DNA from 3 places in the Blautia caccae genome. Region 1 is predicted to be linked to each of the others. Evidence: predicted binding sites of a transcription regulator. Region 1 holds the regulator's gene; each other region holds the start of a gene.
What was found. Region 1 encodes Rex, which represses fermentation and respiration genes when NADH is low (regulators of the CRP and FNR family bind a similar motif). Its sites were predicted from a motif close to ATTGTTAANTANTTAACAAT; they were not measured.
Positions count from the first base shown of each region.

Region 2: the regulator Rex is predicted to act here: its motif matches at 1,817-1,836, upstream of WMO65_RS02185 (phosphoenolpyruvate carboxykinase (ATP)).
Region 3: the regulator Rex is predicted to act here: its motif matches at 2,432-2,451, upstream of WMO65_RS08690 (acyl-CoA carboxylase subunit beta).

Region 1 covers NZ_JBBMFP010000002.1:163,154-168,373, reverse strand. The annotation lists gene alr (alanine racemase) at 1-542, opposite strand, end outside; gene WMO65_RS02610 (NAD(P)H-hydrate dehydratase) at 539-2,041, opposite strand; gene WMO65_RS02605 (redox-sensing transcriptional repressor Rex) at 2,141-2,785, opposite strand; gene WMO65_RS02600 (ABC-F family ATP-binding cassette domain-containing protein) at 2,958-4,865, shown strand; gene WMO65_RS02595 (ABC transporter permease subunit) at 4,928-5,220, opposite strand, start outside.
Region 2 covers NZ_JBBMFP010000002.1:57,665-62,884, forward strand. The annotation lists gene WMO65_RS02175 (cell wall hydrolase) at 1-262, shown strand, start outside; gene thrC (threonine synthase) at 284-1,771, shown strand; gene WMO65_RS02185 (phosphoenolpyruvate carboxykinase (ATP)) at 1,894-3,585, shown strand; gene WMO65_RS02190 (HD domain-containing protein) at 3,690-4,460, shown strand; RNA gene ssrS (6S RNA) at 4,516-4,697, shown strand; gene WMO65_RS02200 (aldose epimerase family protein) at 4,930-5,220, shown strand, end outside.
Region 3 covers NZ_JBBMFP010000006.1:142,661-147,880, reverse strand. The annotation lists gene WMO65_RS08705 (phosphoribosylanthranilate isomerase) at 1-305, shown strand, start outside; gene trpB (tryptophan synthase subunit beta) at 366-1,550, shown strand; gene trpA (tryptophan synthase subunit alpha) at 1,543-2,325, shown strand; gene WMO65_RS08690 (acyl-CoA carboxylase subunit beta) at 2,624-4,060, shown strand; gene WMO65_RS08685 (OadG family transporter subunit) at 4,075-4,842, shown strand; gene WMO65_RS08680 (biotin/lipoyl-binding carrier protein) at 4,861-5,220, shown strand, end outside.

The sequences.
Region 1 (5,220 bases):
ACATACGCCGGTTCCCTGTCCGTCTCATCGGCTCTGGCAAAATGTGTGAACAGACCTTCTACTTCAAGGCCGGGCATCTCTGCAATCTTCAGAATCTCCGGTACATCATGCTGTAAGTCGCGATAGCCGATACGGGTCATGCCTGTATCCAGCTTAATATGTATCTTTACTGTTTTGTTCAGCCGCTTTGCCGTGTCCGATAAATCCTCAGCCATCTTACCGGTAAAAACGGTTGGACGGAAATCGTTTTTGATGATCGTCTCGTAATCTTCCAGGAAGGTATATCCAAGGATTAGAACAGGCTTTTTGATGCCGCCCTCCCGAAGAGCAAGTCCCTCTTCCACACAGGCCACTGCAAATCCCCAGATATAGGGCAGTGATTCTATGTGTTCGGCAATGGGAAGCGCTCCGTGTCCATAGCCGTCCGCTTTGAGTACGGCTATGATCTTCGTGTCCTCATGGATATTCTTCTTCATATTTTCCAGATTATAGGAAACCGCATCCAAATCTATGGAAACGTAAATCCTGTTTGGTGTCTTCATAAAACTGCTCCTCTTTTCTTCAAGATCTCCGCTGCCTGTGTAATGATATCCCCGGCAATCATGCTGTACTCACCTTTTTGGGCGGCGGCCATATCCCCTGCCATACCGTGGAAATAAACGCCGAGAGCTGCCGCCTCCCTGGCTGAAAGTCCCTGGGACAAAAATCCCATGAGGATGCCAAAGAGCACGTCCCCGCTTCCCGCTGTTGCCATACCGCTGTTGCCGGAGGTGTTGATAAATATCTCCTCGCCGCCGTCGGAAATGACGGTACGTGAATCTTTACACACGACTGTCAGGTGATATTTCCCGGCAAAACGTTTTGTCAGGTAAAGAGGCGCTTCCTTCCACTCCTCCACAGATACCCCGGAGATTCTGGAAAACTCACCCAGATGCGGTGTCACAAGGACCGGTGCCGGATATTGGGACAGCACTTCCATTCTGCCGGCCAGCAGATTCAGGCCGTCCGCGTCGATCAGCAGAGGTTTTCTGCCCTCCGCCAGTATGGTATACAAAATATCTTCCGCCTGCTGTCCTGTGCCGAGTCCCGGTCCTACCCCGATCACATCAGCCCATGCAAGCCCTTCCCGAATCTGTTCTTTTCGGATCTCTTCATCGTCATAAAAGCTGTACATGGCCTCCGGCAGCATTGTGGTCAGTGCCTGACGGTTCTCTTCCCTGGTATGTACCTTTATCATGCCTGCGCCGGCCCTAAGAGCCGCACAGGCGGAGAGATATGCCGCGCCGCTTATATCCCGGCTGCCGGCTGCCAGGAATATTTTCCCGAAAGTCCCTTTGTTCCCGTCCGGTTTTCTCGCCGGAATCCGGCACAGATCCTTCTCCTCACAGCTCTGTATGGACAGTTCAAAATCATTCTGAGGCAGCCTGTAGATTCCGATATCAGCCGTCCTTACCTTGCCCGCGCAGGATGCGCCCGGGTAGAATAAAAGACCTGCCTTCTCATAAGCAAAGGTGACTGTCACATCAGCCTTCACTGCGCAGCCCAGCACTTTCCCCGTATCAGCACTGATACCTGAGGGAATGTCCACTGCCATGACCTTTGCCCCTGACCGGTTCAGAGCTTCGATGGTGTCCCTGTATTTTCCGCCCACTTCCCTGGACAGGCCTACACCAAAGACAGCATCTACTATAGTAGTATATTCAGCAGGTACTGCATTCTTGACAAAGGATATATGATAATTTTCTGCAATTTTCACTTGCTTTCTCATTTCTTCTGTATAATGGTCCTTTTTTCCAAGTATACAGATATCTGCCGAGACACCTGTCATATGGAGTATACGGGCCACCGCTACGCCGTCCGCACCGTTATTTCCGGTACCGCAGAGCACCAGAACTCTTTTCAGAGGAAAATTTTCCTCCCGAAGTGCCTGACAGACACTCAGAGCTGCCCGCTCCATAAGTACCAGGGAGGGAACCCCGATCTCGTGGATCGTGTATTCATCCAATAGCTTCATCTGTCCGCCGGTTACGATTTGTTTCATATCATACACTCCTCTCTTATTCCGGTATGAATCAGGGACGTCTGTCAAACCTTCCTGCAGAGCAAAAGGCCGCCGCAAAAATTCCGCAGCAGCCTTTTCTTACTTTTTATGTTCGGTCACATAACAATTCAGGTTATAAGACAATCGCATGAGGCTCTCAGAAAGGTGTACATTTTCCACGATGACATCCTCCGGGACCTCCAGATCCAGATGTGCGAAATTCCAGATGGCTTTGATTCCGTTTTCCACCAGCAGGTTGGCTGTCTCCTCCGCGTTATTCTTAGGCAGAGTCAGCGCTGCTATCTGAACATCATTATCCTTCAGATACTGGGGAAGTTCATCCATCATAAGAATTTCGTTCCCACGGATAGAGATACCTTTCAGAACCGGATTCACATCAAATATACCCACCACTTTAAATCCGCGCTTTTCAAACTGTACATAATTGGCCAGTGCCTGTCCCAGATTGCCGGCTCCGATGATGATCATGTTGTGGGTCCTGTCGAGCCCCAGGATCTTGGCGATCTCTGTGTACAGGTACTGCACATTATAGCCGTATCCCTGCTGCCCGAATCCTCCGAAATTGTTCAGGTCCTGGCGGATCTGGGATGCGGTCACGCGCATCTTGCTGCTCAGCTCGTTTGAGGAAATACGTTCCACACCATCTTCCAAAAGTTCTCCTAAATATCTGTAATATCGGGGAAGTCTTCTGATGACTGCTTTCGATATGCATTTTTCGTCCACGACTTTACCCTCCTTATGTCTAAGTTTTCTGTTTCATATAGGAATATTATATATAATTGTTAAAATAAAGTCAAATACAATTCCAGTTATTGTTGTTTTTATCTGTTGTCAAATTCTGAATTTCCGATATAATAGGAAGGGTGAACCAAAAGATAAAGGAGATTCGTATAAAATGATACTGGCATGTCAAAACATTGAAAAATCGTTCGGAGGCATGAATCTGATCCATGATGCCTCCTTCCATATAGAAGAACGCGAAAAAGCCGCCCTGGTGGGCATCAACGGAGCAGGAAAATCCACACTGCTGCGCATCATCATGCAGGAGATTCCCGCGGACAGCGGAGAGGTAATCTTATCAAGGGGCAGGACCATCGGCTATCTGGCCCAGCATCAGGAGTTGGACAGCGCGCTTACCATCTATGACTCTCTGCTCCAGGTCAAACAGCATATTCTGGATATGGAGCTCCATATGCGCAGAACCGAAAAACAGATGAAGCACGCCCAAGGGGAGGAGCTGGACCGCCTGATGGAGACGTATTCCCGGCTGACCCATGAGTTTGAGATGGAGAACGGCTATGCGTATAAAAGTGAGCTTGTGGGCGTACTGAAGGGACTCGGCTTTCCGGAGAGTGACTTTGAAAAAGAAATCTCCACCCTGTCAGGAGGCCAGAAGACCCGTGTGGCCCTTGGCCGCCTGCTGCTGTCAAAACCGGATATCATCCTTCTGGATGAGCCTACCAACCATCTGGATATGGACTCTATCTCCTGGCTGGAGACGTACCTTTTGAATTATCCGGGAGCTGTCCTTATCGTATCCCACGACCGGTATTTTTTGGACAGGATCGTGACCAAGGTGATTGATATTGACAACGGAAAGGTAAGCTCCTTCAGCGGAAACTATTCCGCCTACAGTGAGAAAAAGGCCCAGCTTCGCAGAGATGCCTACCAGGCCTACCTCAATCAGCAGCAGGAGATCAAACACCAGGAGGAAGTCATTGCCAAATTAAAGCAGTTCAACCGGGAAAAGTCCATTAAGCGGGCTGAGAGCCGGGAAAAGATGCTGGATAAGATTGAAGTCATAGAAAAACCGACTGAGGTAAACGCGTCCATGCGTATTTACCTGAAGCCCCGCATAGAGAGCGGCATGGATGTGCTGACCGTGGAACATCTCTCTAAATCCTTTCCCTCCCTCCCGCTGTTTTCTGATCTGAACTTTTCCATCAAACGCGGGGAGCGTGTGGCCATCATCGGGAATAACGGAACCGGAAAAACGACGATACTCAAAATACTGAACGAGCTGGTCCCGGCCGACGCCGGCGTCTTCCATCTGGGAAGTAAAGTACACATCGGCTACTATGACCAGGAGCACCACGTACTGCATATGGAAAAAACCATCTTCGAGGAGATTTCGGATGATTTTCCCAAGCTCACCAACACGGAGATCCGCAATCTGCTGGCTGCCTTTCTCTTTACCGGGGATGATGTCTTTAAAAAGATCGCATCCTTAAGCGGCGGGGAACGGGGTCGCGTATCCCTGGCAAAGCTCATGCTCTCAGAAGCCAATTTCCTGATCCTGGATGAGCCTACCAACCATCTTGACATTATGTCAAAGGAGATCCTGGAGGAGGCCCTGCGCAATTATACGGGTACGGTGCTGTATGTATCCCATGACCGTTACTTTATCAACCGTACCGCCACCAGGATCCTGGAGCTGACCAACCAGAGTATGGTAAACTATATCGGCAACTATGATTATTACATGGAGAAGAGGGAGGAGCTCACCCGCATCTATGCGCCGGGCCTTGAGGAGGAACAGGCTGCGGAATCCGTATCCGCCACGAAACTGGACTGGAAACAGCGCAAAGAAGAACAGGCACGCCAGAGAAAGCGTGAAAATGATCTGAAGAAGACAGAGGCAGAGATTGAACGCCTGGAAACCAGGGACAAAGAGATCGACAGTGAGATGGAAAAGCCTGAGGTTGCCGTCAATGTGGCTGAATGCGTCCGGCTTGCCAATGAAAAAGCTGAGATCGCAGAAAAGCTGGAAGAACTGTATGAAAAATGGGAAGAGCTGGCATAATGCCTGCTCCTCCCGTTTTTTATATCCGGCTGCTATCCTTCGGCCGTCTGCGATTCCATCTCTTACAAAGGCAGATCCCGTTTGCTGAACCGTATGATCCCGATTCCCATAAGCAGGATTCCTGCCAGATATAAAATGCCGCACATGATCCACGCCTTCCCGTCACCTGCAGCCAGCCCGTCAATATCAAAGAGGGTTATGGGGGTGGCGTATTTTACTTTCTCGAATTTATCCCCCACCTGTGATATCATCTGCAGGAGAATGGAATATACCACCACGGTTGTGCTGACCGCGGAGGAAGTCTTTGTCTCATTGCTGCAGCAGGATGCACAGAAACATGTCCCGCCGAAAAATA
Region 2 (5,220 bases), 110 kb from region 1:
CAGTATTCACGATGTGGTGTGGGAGAATTCGGACGGAAGTCCCCAGTTTTCTCCTACGGTTGACGGCAGAATCGATACGGTCACCGTTTCAGAGGGGACCAGAGAAGCGGTCAACCGGGCGATAGACGGGGAGGATTACTCCCAGGGTGCACTGTTCTTCATGGAAGAGGCTTATGCGGAACAGCACAATATTAAATGGTTTAAAGAGGATTTAAAATTTTTATTCCAATATGGGGTACATGACTTTTTCACGTATCCGTAAAGAAGAAAGGACTTAAAAAAGATGGAGATTTTGTACAAGAGCACAAGAGGAACAGGGGAATGCGTAAAGGCATCCGAGGCAATTTTAAAAGGACTCTCAAAGGACGGCGGACTGTTCGTACCCACAAGTATTCCCAGGCTGGATATTCCCATGGAAAAATTGGCGGAGATGACTTATCAGGAGATTGCTTATGAGGTTATGAGCCGTTTTCTGACCGATTTTACAGAGGAAGAGTTAAAGGCATGTATTGCCAGAGCCTATGATTCCAAATTCGATACAGAGGAGATCGCCCCTCTGGTAAAGGCAGGCGGCGCATATTATCTGGAGCTGTTTCACGGAGCGACCATAGCGTTCAAGGATATGGCACTTTCCATCCTGCCCCATCTTTTGACCACCTCCGCAAAGAAAAATCATGTAAAAAATGAGATCGTTATCCTCACTGCCACATCAGGCGATACAGGCAAAGCAGCTATGGCCGGTTTCGCAGATGTGCCCGGTACAAGGATCATTGTCTTTTATCCCAAGAATGGTGTCAGCCCCATCCAGGAAAAACAGATGGTGACACAGAAGGGAAATAATACATATGTGGTGGGAATCACAGGCAATTTTGATGATGCCCAGACCGCAGTGAAAAAAATGTTCAATGACAAGGCCATGGAGGAGGAGCTTGACAAGGCAGGCTTCCAGTTCTCTTCTGCCAACTCCATCAATATCGGCCGTCTGGTGCCTCAGGTGGTGTATTATGTTTACGCTTACGTGAACCTTTTCAAGAACGGTGAGATAAAAGATGGTGAAAAAATTAACGTAACAGTGCCCACCGGAAACTTCGGAAACATTCTGGCAGCCTATTATGCCAAGAATATGGGCCTGCCAATCGATAAATTGATCTGTGCCTCCAATGAGAACAAAGTTCTCTTTGACTTTTTCTCTACCGGAAGCTATGACAGGAACCGTGACTTCATTCTGACCTCCTCTCCATCCATGGATATCCTTATATCCAGCAACCTGGAAAGGCTTATTTACCGCATTGCAGGGGAAAATGCGGACAAAAACCGGGAGATGATGGAGCAGCTTACCAAGGGCGGAACCTATCAGATCACAGAGGAAATGCGCGGCCAGCTTGCTGATTTCTATGGCAATTTTGCTACAGAGGAGGAGACTGCCCAGGCTATAAAGGCTCTTTATGAGGATACAGGCTACGTGATTGACACCCATACAGCGGTTGCTGCCTGTGTTTACGGAAAATACACAGATGAGACCGGGGACAGCACCAAGACGGTCATCGCCTCCACAGCCAGTCCGTTTAAATTCACAAGAAGCGTCATGAACGCCATTGACAGCAAATATGATGCCATGGGTGATTTCGAGCTGGTGGATGAATTGTCCAAAATTGCAAATGTGAAGGTTCCCAATGCCATTGAGGAAATCCGTACAGCCCCTGTTCTGCACGATACCGTGGTGGACGTTCCTGATATGCCTGCCGCAGTAAAAAATGTGCTCGGAATTTAAAAAATAAAAATTCTATAAAATGTAAAAAAATCGTCAAGAAAATACATTGTTAAAGTATTGACTTTTAAAAACTAACATGAGATAATAAATTGACTTTGAGATAAGATTAAGGAGGAAACCATATGTCAACAAAAGCATATTACCCAATCAACGAGATTGGAGCAGGCAAAACTGGCTTCAGCAAAACTCGTTCCATTATTGAAGCAGCATTCTATGGCAACAATGTTGTTAAGGTTAACACATTAAAAGAGGCATATGAATTAGCGAAGAACTCACCTGGAACAGTCGTTACAGATATGCCTGTTTATAGAGGCGAAGAGTTTGGTCTTGAGAGAGATGCTAAAGTTTTATTATTCAACGATGGTGCTATCACAGGACGTTATGCAGCAGCACGCCGTATTGCCGGAGAACCAGGTGTTGACTGCGCGGCTCTTGACAAAGTGGCTATGGATGCTATTTATGAAGCCCGCTGGAAAACCATGTACCATGCAGAGGTATATGTAGGTCTGGACCCAGAATTCATGGTAAAAGCTCACCTGCTGATTCCGGAAGGCGAAGAGAACATCATGTACTCCTGGATGCTGAACTTCCAGTATATGTCTGATGACTATGTAAAAATGTATAAAAATTCCCAGCCTGTAGGCGGCGGAAAAGAAGCAGATATTTTTATCTTCTCAGATCCTCAGTGGGCACCTGCAAGCCGTCCGGGCGTTGACTTCAGCTGCTTAAGCGATCCGCAGACTCTGTGCTACTTCAACACAGACCAGAACTGTGCTTGTATCCTTGGTATGAGATACTTCGGTGAGCACAAAAAAGGTACTCTGACCATGGCTTGGGCAATTGCCAACAGAAATGGTTATGCAGCATGCCACGGCGGACAGAAAGAGTACACACTGGCTGACGGCTCCAAATACGTTGCTTCTGTATACGGTCTGTCAGGATCAGGTAAATCTACCATCACACATGCAAAACACAATGGCAAATACGAGATCAAGGTTCTGCATGATGATGCATTCATCATCAACACAGATACTTGTGCTTCCGTAGCGTTAGAGCCTACATACTTCGATAAAACTCAGGATTATCCTGCAGGATGCGATGACAACAAGTTTCTTCTGACATCCATGAATAACTCTGCTACATTAGACGAGGATGGAAACATCCAGCTTGTAACAGAAGATATCAGAAATGGTAACGGACGTGCGATCAAATCCAAACTGTGGGCACCGAACCGCGTTGACAAGATCGACGAGCCGGTTAACGCAATCTTCTGGATCATGAAAGACCCGACCATTCCGCCGGTAGTGAAATTAAAAGGTGCTTCTTTAGCATCTGTAATGGGCGCTACTCTGGCTACAAAACGTTCTTCAGCAGAGCGTCTTGCACCGGGCGTTGATCCGAATAAGCTGGTTGTTGTTCCTTACGCTAACCCGTTCAGAACATATCCGTTAGCTGATGACTACGAGAAATTCAAAAAACTGGTTGAAGAGAAAAATGTAGACTGCTACATCATCAACACAGGCGATTTCATGGGCAAGAAAGTACAGCCGAAAGATACTTTAGGTATCCTGGAAGCAATCGTAGAGAAGAAAGCAGACTTCAAACCTTGGGGACCGTTCTCCGATATCGAAATCTTCGATTGGGAAGGATTCGTTCCGGATATGAATGATGCAAGCTACGTTGATCAGCTCAGAGCTCGTATGAATGACCGTGTCAATGAAATCAAAGCTTTTGAGACAAAGAAAGATGGATATGACAAACTTCCTGCTGACGCTTTAGAGGCAATCCAGAAAGTTGTTGAAGAGCTGAAATAATTCAGTCTTGTAATAGAAATCTTGCGGACCGTCAGTGATGGCGGTCCGTTTTCCTGTTTCATACCCGGAGATATTCAAAGGTCCTCGGGCAGCGGAGAAAATATATGATGGATTTGGAATATGCAAAAGAAAGTTTCCGGCAATATCTCAATCATTACGACAGAAGCGACGATAAGATCATGCTGAAGGAGGTCCATACCTTCTGTGTCCTGGATGCAGCGGACTATATCTGCAGGGAAGAGAAGATTTCCAAGGAAGACCACGAACTGGCTCTTCTCATAGCTCTGCTTCACGATATCGGACGGTTTGAACAGTTGAAGACCTTCCACAGCTATGACGACAATTTGTTTGACCATGCCGAGTTCGGCGTAAAGGTCCTCTTTGAGGACGGCATGATCAGGCAGTTTATCCGCGATGACAGGTATGACCCTATCATCAGGACAGCGATTGCCTGTCATTCCCTCTATGAAATACCAAAGGAAGTAGAGGGAAGGGAACTCCTGCACTGCAGGATCATCAGGGATGCGGATAAACTGGATAATTTCAGGGTAAAGGATACGGAGAAGGCTGAGGCCATCTTTGGCATTTCTGCAGAACAGGTAGGGCTTGAACCTGTCTCAGAAAACATCTTGAACGCCATAAGAGAACACCGCTGTATCCGGCGGGGGGAGAGAACCACGCATATGGATATGTGGATATCCTATCTGGCTTTTATCTTTGACTTAAACTTCCCTTCCAGTTTCCTTTACATTAAGAATCAGGACTACATGAACCGGAATATAGACCGCATTCCTTATGGGAATCCCAAGACAAAGGCGGATATGGAAGAAGTGCGTTCTATCTGTAATATTTATATTGAAGAAAAAATTTATTAAGTGTGTGCATTTTTGTTGAAAAAGTTCATATACTAGAGTATAATAAAGATACGAAGTAATCCTGGGGTGTGCGATGCTCCTACAGTTTTTGAACCTACATTTCTTTAAACGGGATTCCTATATTTCTGTTCAGATGTCAGGCCGTCATTGCGCAGCGGAAGGCAGAAGAACAGTTGCGGTTGCCCACCTGGCTTAGGCTAGGAGTCAGAAAGTAGGAAACGGCATCCTGGGATTATTAATATAACAGCAGGTTTGCTGATATATATGAATAGTGGACATTTGCAGCAGGAACGCCGCATTTGATGCGAGAGTCTGAAGAATCAGACTCTTTTTGTTTATAACAATAGGAACATGGACCCTCAGGGGAATGCGCAGTTGGCGCAGCAGGCAGATGACCGCACGCTTCGGCGCAGGAGTCCGGCAGGCAGGACTCATTGATATTAAATCATGAAAAACAGGAGATGAAGACATGGGAGTGACAAAAAAGAGCTTTGGAAAAAGTCCTGAAGGAAAAGATGTATTTCTCTATGAACTGAAAAATGAAAATGGTGTGGCAGCTTCTGTTACAGATTTCGGTGCCATACTGGTCAGCGTGATGGTTCCGGATAAAAATAAAAAGCTGACCGATGTGGTTCTTGGCTATGATACCGTGGAAGGGTATTATGAGAATAAACCTCATTTCGGTTCCCCCATCGGCAGGAACGGAAACCGTATCGGCGGAGCAAAATTCACCATTAACGGAAAAGAATATGTGCTGGCT
Region 3 (5,220 bases), on a different contig from region 1:
AACTGCCCTGTGAATATCTGCTTCTCGATACATATACAAAGGGGCAGTATGGCGGAAGCGGAAAAGGGTTTGACCTGTCCCTGATTCCAAGCCTCAAAAGACCTTTTTTTCTGGCCGGCGGCCTGAATGCTGAAAATGTATCAGGTGCACTGAGAGAAAGCGGCGCGTTTGCCGCAGATGTAAGCAGTGCGGTTGAGACAGGAGGATATAAGGACAGGGAAAAGGTTGAGGCATTTATCCGGGCAGTACGGGAGCAGCAGACAGATACCTGCCGCCACTATTCTTTTGCACGGTCAGCGCAGTAAATGCGCAGACCTGACTGAACAGTTACAAAGGATCAATCATATAAGGAAGAGGATGAAGAGATGAGTAAAGGAAGATTTGGTAATTACGGAGGGCAGTACATTCCGGAGACACTTATGAACGCAGTACATGAACTGGAGGAGGCATATGAAAAATACAGCAAAGACCCGGAGTTTAACAGGGAACTGGACGATCTGCTGAAAAATTATGCCGGACGTCCTTCCCTGCTGTATTATGCAGAGAAGATGACAAAAGATCTGGGAGGCGCTAAGATCTATCTGAAGCGGGAGGATTTAAATCACACAGGTTCCCACAAGATCAACAATGTCCTGGGACAGGTGCTCCTTGCCAAAAAGATGGGCAAAACAAGAGTCATCGCTGAGACGGGAGCAGGACAGCACGGGGTTGCCACAGCTACGGCAGCAGCACTTATGGGGCTTGAATGTGAAGTCTTCATGGGACGCGAGGACACGGACCGCCAGGCTTTGAATGTATACCGCATGGAACTTCTGGGGGCGAAGGTACACCCTGTTGACAGCGGCACCGCGACTTTGAAGGATGCGGTAAATGAGACCATGAGGGAATGGACCAGAAGGATGGATGACACCCTGTATGTGCTGGGGTCTGTTATGGGGCCTCACCCCTTCCCCATGATTGTCCGCGATTTCCAGAAAATCATCGGAAAAGAGATCAAGGAGCAGCTGCAGGAAAAGGAAGGCAGACTTCCGGATGCTGTGATCGCCTGTGTGGGCGGCGGCAGCAATGCCATGGGAGCCTTTTATGAATTTATCCGGGAGGAGCAGGTACAGCTTATCGGATGTGAAGCGGCAGGCCTTGGCGTGGATACAGAAAAGCATGCTGCCACCATCGCCAGAGGTTCAGAAGGTGTCTTCCACGGCATGAAATCCCTGTTCTGCCAGGATGCGTACGGACAGATCGCGCCGGTATATTCCATCTCCGCGGGGCTTGATTACCCCGGCATCGGACCGGAACACGCCAATTTGAATGAGACAGGCAGAGCAGAATATGTGCCGATCACAGACGTGGAGGCAGTGGAGGCATTTGAATACCTCTCAAGGACCGAGGGCATTATCCCGGCCATAGAAAGCGCCCATGCAGTGGCATACGCAAGAAAACTGGCACCGACTATGGACAAAGATAAAATCATTGTTGTAAATATTTCCGGCAGAGGCGATAAGGATGTGGCTGCCATAGCACGATACAGAGGAGTGGAGATCTATGAATAAAATACAGCAGGCATTTGAAAACAAAAAAGCATTTATTCCCTTTATCACAGGCGGGGACCCCACGCTTGACGTGACAGAGCAGCTTCTGTACGCCATGGAGTCGGCAGGGGCTGACCTGATCGAGATCGGCATACCGTTTTCCGATCCCACAGCGGAAGGCCCTGTGATCCAGGAGGCCAACGAGAGAGCTCTGAAAGCGGGATGCACCACAGATAAATTGTTTGACATGATACAAAGGGCGAGAAAGAAAGTCACTGTGCCTATCGTATTTCTGACTTACGTGAATCCTATTTTTACATACGGCAAGGAGCGCTTCATGAAAAGATGTGTGGAGTGCGGGATAGACGGCATCATTGTTCCGGATATGCCCTATGAGGAAAGACAGGAGCTGGCACCTGCCTGCGACGCCTACGGGATTGATATCATCCCCCTCATAGCGCCCACGTCAAAGGACCGCATCACCATGATCGCAAAGGCAGCAAAAGGCTATATCTACTGTGTCTCCTCCTTGGGAGTGACCGGGGTGAGAAGTGAGATCAGGACAGACATCGGTGCCATGGTGGAGCTGGTCCGTCAGGCTACGGATGTACCGTGCGCAGTGGGGTTCGGAATATCTACCCCCGAGCAGGCGTATCACATGGCAAAGGTTTCAGACGGAGCCATCGTGGGTTCTGCAATTGTTAAAATTGTGGCAAAATACGGAAAAGATTGTGTGCCTTATGTGGCTCAGTATGTAAAAGAAATGAAGGCGGCAGTGGACCGGGCAAAGGGTTGAAAACAGCGGAGGATGGGCAGTTCCATCCTCCCTTTTTATGCAGAAAAATCCATATGGCGGAACATTACCTGCGCGTATTATGCAAGTCTGACAAAAAACATACACAATAATTAAATATTTCACAAATTCTTGTTGAAAAATTCCCGGAAAAAGGGTACAATTATAATCGGCAGAAATTGGTTTTGTCTTTTAACTCAACAAAGTAAAACCAGGAGGCGATTTCTGCATGAAAGCCGGATTATCACGCAGATTTTTCGTGCAGAATCCAGGTAAATAATAAAAAATGGAGGGCTGATAAATGAGTAATACAGCACAAAGCTTGGCAAGTAAAAGAATTGCTTCTTTACTTGATGAGAACAGTTTTGTTGAAATCGGCGGCTGTGTCACAGCCAGAAACACAGATTTCAACTTATCTGAAAAGGAAACACCGGCAGACGGTGTCATCACCGGTTACGGTGTCATTGACGGCAGCCTGGTGTATGTGTACAGCCAGGATGCTTCCGTTCTGAACGGAACCATCGGTGAAATGCATGCCAAAAAGATTGTCAGACTTTACGACCTGGCAATGAAGACAGGCGCTCCGGTGATCGGACTTGTGGACTGTGCAGGTCTGAGACTGCAGGAAGCTACAGACGCACTGAATGCTTTTGGCGAAATTTACACCAAACAGGTTATGGCGTCAGGTGTGATTCCGCAGATCACAGGTATCTTCGGGACCTGCGGCGGCGGTCTTGCAATCGTTCCGGCTCTTACCGATTTCACCTTCATGGAGGAGAAGAGCGGTAAACTGTTTGTAAACTCCCCCAACGCTTTAGAGGGAAATGAAATTTCCAAATGTGATACATCCAGCGCAAAATACCAGAGCGAAGAGGCTGGCCTGGTAGATGTTCTGGGAAGTGAGGAGGAAATCCTTGCACAGATGAGACTGCTGATATCTATGCTGCCTTCCAACTACGAAGACAATTCTTCCTATGAAGACTGCACTGATGATCTGAACCGTGTATGCCCGGAACTGGAAAACTGTGTTGGTGATACTGCCATTGCTCTTTCCCAGATCGCGGACAACAATGAGTTCTTTGAGGTAAAAGCTGCATACGCAAAAGACATGGTGACAGGCTTCATCCGTCTGAACGGCGCTACTGTGGGCTGCGTTGCCAACAGAAGCGAGGTTTACAACGATGAAGGGGAGAAGACAGAGTCCTTTGACAAGGTTCTCTCTGTAAGAGGATGCAAGAAAGCAGCAGATTTCGTTAAATTCTGTGACGCTTTTGAAATTCCGGTACTGTCTCTGACAAATGTAAAAGGCTACAAAGCTACAAAATGCTCAGAAGCCAACATTGCCAAGGCAGCGGCACAGCTTACTTACGCATTTACAAATGCAACCGTACCGAAGGTGAACATCGTGATCGGTGAAGCGTTCGGAAGTGCATATCTGGCAATGAACAGCAAATCCACAGGAGCGGACATGGTATTTGCATGGCCGGGCGCTCAGATCGGTATGATGGACGCGCGTCTTGCAGCTAAGATCATGTATGCAGACAGCGATGCTGCTACGATCAATGAAAAGGCCGCTGAATATGCTGACTTACAGTCAAGCGCAATGGCTGCTGCCAAGAGAGGTTATGTGGATTCCATCATCGAGGCAGAAGATACAAGAAAATATGTGATTGGTGCTTTTGAAATGTTATTCACAAAGAGAGAAGATCGTCCCAGCAAGAAACACGGCACGGTTTAGGCGAGGTGAATCATATGAAGCAGACATGGAAAAAATTAATTGGTTTAATCCTGATCGGAGTATGCGTCCTGGCTATGACAGCCTGCGGCAGCAGCAAAGACTCCACAGGCGGTTTGAAAAAGCTGGACGATGCCACCGTTGACTCTCTGGTGGAGAGCTTCGGAAGTGTTGTCGGCAACATTGCCAATCTGGATGAGGAATCCATCGCAAGCCTGATGGAAGGTGACGATGCCTTCAGTGCTTCCGCAGCCAGCGCATGGGACGGAGCCGGAGAAGATCTGGGAACATATGTTGAGACAACCAAGGGCGAGGTGGAGGACAAAGACGGCAGCTATATTCTTACGCTGACCTGTACTTTTGAGAAACGCAGTGCAGACTGCATCTTTACTTTGGACAAAAACGGCAATCCTCTCAGCGTGACTATTGACCCGCAGTACTCAATGGGCGAAAAAATGGCACAGGCAGGACAGAATACACTTCTGGGTGTTGGTACTGTTTTTGTAATGCTTATCTTCCTGTGCTTTGTTATTTCCTTAATGAAATACATTCCGGGCTTTGTAGAGTCCTTTGGCAAGAAGAAAGCTGTTCCGGAAGAGATTCAAGTTCCGGCTGCCCCGGCTGCTCCTGTTATTCCTGAAGCAGCGGAAGAAGAGGTTGTGGATGACGGTGAGCTGATTGCAGTCATTGCAGCGGCGATCGCAGCATCTGAAAATACATCTACAGACAGTTTTGTAGTTCGTTCCATCAGAAAATCAACAAAAAGAAATTGGCAGAGAGCCTAATCACAGGAGGAAATGGTTATGAAATCTTATACAATTACAGTTAATGGCGTTGCATACGATGTAACAGTGGAAGAGGGCGCAGGAAACGCAGCAGCTCCTGCGGCAGCACCGAAGGCTGCTCCCAAGGCAGCACCGAAAGCAGCTCCGGCAGCAAAACCTGCAGCATCTGCAGCAGGCGCAGTGGCAGTTACCGCATCTGTTCCGGGTAAAGTATTCAAAGTGGAAGCAAGTGTGGGACAGGCAGTAAAAGCCGGCGATAACATTGTCATCCTGGAAGCCATGAAAATGGAAATTCCGGTTGTTGCTCCGCAGGACGGTACCATTGCAAGTATTGACGTGGCAGTTGGTGATTCCGTAGAAAACGGCGATACACTGGCA